2 linked regions of the Tunturibacter gelidoferens genome follow. The protein of the gene in region 1 binds, or shares a complex with, the protein of each later gene. Links are inferred from orthologs where the notes say so. Each region holds a gene or a part of one and is shown on either strand. Other genes may lie near its edges.

Region 1 (3,257 bases):
ACCTCGACATACCGCTTAGGTCTCTTCCAACGCAACATCGCATACAAAACCATCGCATCCACTCGTGGATAGCCGTGACCAAATCCGCGCTGCAACACCTCCTCATAGGGTGTCAGCTCAAGAAACTCCTCCTGATACAGAGCAAGCAGCTCGGCCAGCGTACCCTTCATCCCCGCCAGATCGTACTCAACACCCAGCAGGGCACTCGGCCTGTCCCATCGTCCCCGCGTCGTCTGCAATCTCCGCCGGGAAGGCAGCGGTGAATAGTAGTCGCTCTTTCTCGCCACGACAAAACCGCACCGATCCATCGCCCACTGAAACGCGCGAACCGGAGACCTCTTCACGTTGCGAAGGCCCACATACACGTCAGGGGGCAATCTCCTTCGCAGCAGCGCTCTAACTGGCGTCTTCGTCGACATAAAGCGATACATTTCCCCCAGGATCCAGAGACCCAAGAGGAACCTATCACCCAGTCAGCTTCGGCCTTGTCATACCCTGGTCACTCAAAGGTCAAATCTTCGTTTGTACCCGAAACCCAAGGAAACCGATAACGCGCCGCGAGACGATCCACCGGCGACCTCAAGAAAAAATCAAATTTCCACAGAAAAGTTAAGTTATGGTGGCGCATTTTTCAGCTCGATAAAACAGCCATCCAAAACACCACGTCCACCACGCAAAACACCACAGCTTCACCACCAAAAAACCACCATCAAAACGCTGCTTTTCCCAAAACACCCCTCAAAACTCCAGCAAAAACAGCAAAGCCCCGGCTCTCACCGGGGCTCCACTTTTTTTCTTGAAACAACCTCTTAGTACATGCCGTCCATACCGCCGCCGCCATGCTGATGTCCGCCGCCCGCAGCTTCCTTCTTCTCCGGGATATCAGCGATCATCGCCTCGGTGGTCAGCATCAACCCAGCGATCGAAGCCGCATTCTGCAGAGCAGTACGCGTCACCTTCGTAGGATCGATAACGCCAGCCTTCACCAGGTCCTCGTAGGCGCCTGTCGCGGCGTTGTAGCCGTAGTTGGCCTCCTTCGATTCGTGGATCTTGCCGATCACAACCGCACCCTCTTCGCCAGCGTTCGAGACGATCATGCGCAAAGGCTCTTCAATCGCGCGACGAATGATCGTGGCGCCGATCTTCTCATCGCCTTCGAGGCTCTTGATCACTGCCTCAACCGCAGAGGTGCAGCGAACAAACGCCACACCGCCGCCCGGGACAATCCCTTCCTCAACAGCCGCACGCGTCGCATGCATCGCATCCTCAACACGAGCCTTCTTTTCCTTCATCTCGGTCTCTGTCGCCGCGCCAACCTTGATCACTGCAACGCCGCCAACCAGCTTGGCCAAACGCTCCTGCAGCTTCTCACGGTCGTAGTCGGAGGTGGTCTTGTCGATCTGTGCGCGAATCTCCTTCACGCGTCCTTCGACATCGCCGTCCTTACCGCCGCCATCGACGATGGTGGTGTTGTCCTTGTCGATCGTCACGCGCTTCGCAGTGCCAAGGTCCTCGATCTTCACACCCTCAAGCTTGATGCCGAGGTCTTCCGTGATCGCCTTACCGCCGGTCAGAATCGCGATATCCTGCAGCATCGCCTTGCGACGATCGCCGAAGCCAGGAGCCTTCACGGCAGCGACATTTAGCGTCCCACGCAGCTTGTTCACCACGAGAGTCGCGAGCGCCTCACCGTCCACATCCTCAGCAATGATGACTAGGGGCTTTGCGGTACGGGCAATCTGCTCGAGCAAGGGAAGCAGGTCCTTCATCGACGAGATCTTCTTCTCGTAAATAAGGATGTAAGGATTCTCAAGGGCAACTTCCATCCGCTCCGCATCGGTCACGAAGTAAGGCGAAAGATAACCGCGATCGAACTGCATGCCCTCAACGACATCCAGCTGCGTCTCCATCGTGCGAGACTCTTCAACCGTAATAACGCCGTCCTTGCCAACCTTCTTCATCGCTTCCGCGATGATTGTGCCGATTTGCGAATCCGAGTTGGCCGAGATCGTTCCAACCTGGGCAATCATATCGCCCGAAACCGGCTTAGAGAACGTCGACAAAGCACCGCCTACGGAAACACCGTTCTCATCGCGCTTGCCGATGATGGCCTCAACCGCCTTATCGATACCGCGCTTCAGAGCCATTGGATTTGCACCGGCAGCAACCGTCTTCACACCCTCGCGATAGATCGCCTGGGCCAGAACGGTAGCAGTGGTGGTACCGTCGCCGGCGACATCTGAGGTCTTCGAAGCCACTTCGCGAACCATCTGCGCGCCCATGTTCTCGAGCGAATTCGAAAGCTCAATCTCCTTGGCAACGGTCACGCCGTCCTTGGTGATCGTCGGCGAGCCAAACTTCTTCTCGATAACGACATTGCGACCTTTCGGTCCAAGCGTTACCTTCACTGCGTCGGCCAAAATATTGACGCCACGCAGGATAGCCTGACGTGAATCTTCTCCATGCAGAATCTGTTTTGCCATTGTCTTACTCCTGTTGCCAGCGGAATGCTGGTGAAAGTGTTTGTGTGAGGCGCCCGAAGCGCCGATTATGCGGCGAAGCCGCGGTATACGGCACGAAGTGCTACTTCTTGAGGATTCCGAGTACTTCTTCCTCACGCATGATCAAAAGCTCTTCGCCGTCGATCTTGATCTCGGTGCCCGAGTACTTGCCAAACAGAATGCTGTCGCCGGCCTTCACATCCAGCGGGAATACCTTGCCTTCGTCGTTCGACTTGCCCTTGCCGACGGAGATTACTTCGCCCTGCTGTGGCTTCTCTTTTGCTGAATCCGGGATGATGATCCCGCCACGAATGCTTTCGCCCTCTTCTATCCGCCGAACCAGAATCCGGTCATGCAGCGGTGTAAATGATGTTGTCGCCATTGCTTACATCTCCTTGGTGCAATTTTAGGCGAACGGGGAACCGTCCGCGTTGTTGAGCGCAGCCTCAGCCATCGACCGCCGGCCCTAGCTGCAAATAAAAGAGTGGAATAGGCCAAAAGACCCGGCTCACATCAAACTTGCGGACCGTTAGCACTCAAGCCTTCCGATTGCTAACGATAGTCAGCCCGCCTGCAGTTGTCAACTCGGCTGCGTGAAATGTGAGTGAAACTCGCGCAAGCATTTGGGGTTGCGGCAGCACACCAAATCCAACAACCAAACCTCAAAAGTCGTAGAATGAGGCCATGTCGTCACGCCGCACCGTCTGGTCGCTATCGTTTCTCGTTCTCCTCTTTGCTTTCGCATCCAGCCTTCCC
Region 2 (2,895 bases), 2.2 Mb from region 1 along the record:
TGGCGCAATGCCGGAGCAGACCCAGGCGCGGCAATGGATTACAGAGGGGTCAAACGTACTCGACAGCTCAGTCGCCTCCACAGCCATCGCTCCCGGCTACAACTGCACGGCTCTCATCTATGAGTTCAGGCGAGACCTCGACCACGGCACGCTCTTTGTCGAGGACAGCGCGCCGGACGCTCGTACGCAGCTCAAAAACGCAGGTATCTGGTCAGCTCTCTCGCTCCGCTGAGACACGCATTACGTCAGCGAGCTTTCCAGTGGTGCCGCCTTGAAGAACAGCACCCCAATCACTGAAGCCACCAGAGTCTGAACAGGAGCCAGCCAGTATTTGGAGATTCGCATCAGCTCAAAAGAGTCCGCCGCGACGAAAGGTTCTATCGCGATGGTCAGTACGACCAGCAGCAGGTAGACAATCGAGAGCGCATAACACAGCCTCAAAAAAGATCGTCTCACCACATACTTCAGCCGTCGCGCGTCGAGCGCCGTGTAGCAGAGCGCACCGACGATAACGCCCACCGTCGGCATGACCGACCCCAGAAACCACTTCCACGCTGGCTCAGGATCTTCCCCGTAATGGCCCGACAAGGACTGGGCAATCAGTACCAGGCCAATCACTAATGCGGAGATCAGCCAGAGTTTTGAGAGAGACGACCTCACCTGCTCCAAAGAGGCGAGCTCGCTATCGGCTAACTCCTGCATGTTCTTTGCTGGCGCCATAGGTTGATCGATGCGAATGCTTCAAGGGAAGTGTCAAGCCCGACCAGAGTACCCCATCTCCGGCCAATACGACACCCGTCCCTTCGGCTTGCGTCTCAACCTTCGCAAAAACGGTCCTCGGCAAGTCGACATTTCCCCCCAAAAAAAGAGCAGGCCCGAAGACCCGCCCTTTCTTCAGCTAATTCAACACAGCTTACTTCGCAGTAGCCTGCTTCACCCCAGCCTGCTCCGCCAGCGCAGCAGCCTTGTCGGTCTTCTCCCACGTAAAGCCCTCGCCCTTGCGGCCAAAGTGACCATACGCGGCCGTCGCCTTGAAGATCGGCTTACGCAGATCGAGCCCTTCGATGATGCCCTTCGGCGTCAGCGAGAAGTTCTTCCGAACCAGGTCCTCAAGCTTCGACTCATCGACCTTGCCCGTGCCAAACGTATCCACCAGCACGCTCACCGGCTCTGCCACGCCAATCGCGTAGGCCAACTGCACCTCGCAACGATCCGCCAGCCCAGCCGCGACGATGTTCTTCGCCACGTACCGCGCCATGTACGCCGCCGAACGATCCACCTTCGTCGCATCCTTACCGCTGAAGGCTCCGCCGCCGTGCCGTCCCATGCCGCCATACGTGTCGACGATGATCTTCCGACCCGTCAAACCCGTGTCGCCCATCGGTCCGCCGACCACAAACCGGCCTGTCGGATTGATGTGGTACTTCGTATCCTGGTCCAGCAACGCCGCCGGAATCACAGCCTGAATCACGTGCTTCAAGATATCCGCGCGCAGCTCTTCGTTGCCGACATTCTCCGCATGCTGGGTCGAGATCACCACCGCATCCACCCGCTTCGGCTTGTTATCCGAGTCATACTCCACCGTCACCTGGCTCTTGCCGTCCGGCCGCAGGTACGACATCAACCCTGACTTGCGAACCTCGCTCAGCTTCTGCGCCAGCTTGTGAGCCAGCGAGATCGGCGTCGGCATCAGCTCCGGCGTCTCGTTCGTCGCATACCCGAACATCATGCCCTGGTCGCCCGCCCCGCCCGTATCCACACCCATCGCGATATCGCCCGACTGCTTGTTGATCGTCGAGATCACCGCGCAGGTGTTCGAATCGAACCCATACAGCGCATTGTCATACCCAATCGCGGCAACGGTCCCGCGCACTAGGCTTTGGAAATCGACATAAGCCTTCGTCGTGATCTCCCCGGCGATAACCACCAGACCCGTGCAGGTCAGCGTCTCGCACGCCACGCGGCTATAGGGATCCTGCGCCAGGCAGGCGTCCAGAATCGCATCGGAGATCTGATCTGCGATCTTATCCGGATGCCCCTCAGTGACAGACTCACTCGTAAACAAAAAACGGTCGCGTTTAGCCAAAACTCCTCCAAAGAGTACCTGCCCGGACACTTAGCCCGTAACAGCGTGCGTTCTGTCTATTCTACCCACCCTCGCCCAACCGGGCAAAGGGACGCATCCGTCGGCGAAGATGATCATTCAACGGCGATATCCTGCATCAACCGGCAAACTCCCTCTTTCGCTGATACGAAAATCGCCCTTCAACGTATCCACTGCTTTTCGTAAACCACGTAGCTGGCCACCGCAACCAGCGTTGTCCCCGCAAACATCATCAACACGAAACACAGCCCACCGAGCATCAGACAGGTGCGCTTGGCCAGCGAAACGTCACTGCACTCAGGCAAGAGAAATCAGGCAAGAGAAAAGAGTTCCGTCAGGGGATCAACCGTCCATGCAGCGCAAACTTCCACACCGCCCAGCCCAGAACCCCCAGCATCGTCACCATGGTTCCGACGCCCATCCATCGAATGTTCGTCTTCGATTCGACACCACTTCTGTTCCTTCGCACATTCTCCGCGAACTCAGTCCAATCGGTATCTTCGCTGCCCGCGCCACTCTCCCTCAGGGTCGCCTCGAACCGTTCGATCCACGGAGCTTCCTCCAACCCCACCGCTGCTAAATAGCTGCGAACAATACCTTTTCGGAACACTCCGCCCGGCAAAGCGTCGTACTCTCCGGCCTCAAGCGCCTCCAGGTGACGCAGCGACACCTTCGTCTCGTCGGAGATCCTCTCCATCGAGACCTTGCGTCTCTCCCGCTCCCGTCGTAGCTCGTCGCCGAATCGTTCCATTCGCTCCGTCTAACCCTTATCGGCGCAGGCCTCATTCCTG

Evidence for each region. Proteins that work in one complex are often made in the same cells at the same time.
Region 2: the proteins of groL (region 1) and metK are in contact, whole or in part, in a cryo-EM structure (PDB 8P4O), measured with the Escherichia coli proteins. The link is inferred for Tunturibacter gelidoferens from one-to-one orthologs.

What each region holds. Positions count from the first base shown.
Region 1 is NZ_CP132938.1:4,018,042-4,021,298, reverse strand. The notes cover bases 147-3,146. They hold groL (chaperonin GroEL), read right to left. Parts: upstream 2,484-3,146; coding sequence 810-2,483; downstream 147-809. Other genes in these bases: RBB81_RS17525 (co-chaperone GroES), read right to left, coding at 2,584-2,883; RBB81_RS17535 (class I SAM-dependent methyltransferase), read right to left, coding at 147-419. In the rest of the region: more of RBB81_RS17535, read right to left, coding at 1-146; RBB81_RS17520 (hypothetical protein), read left to right, coding at 3,186-3,257.
Region 2 is NZ_CP132938.1:1,801,455-1,804,349, forward strand. It holds metK (methionine adenosyltransferase), read right to left. Parts: upstream 2,087-2,895; coding sequence 914-2,086; downstream 1-913. Other genes in the region: RBB81_RS08145 (hypothetical protein), read left to right, coding at 1-232; RBB81_RS08150 (hypothetical protein), read right to left, coding at 241-720; RBB81_RS08160 (helix-turn-helix domain-containing protein), read right to left, coding at 2,439-2,855. UniProt on the Escherichia coli protein: Catalyzes the formation of S-adenosylmethionine (AdoMet) from methionine and ATP.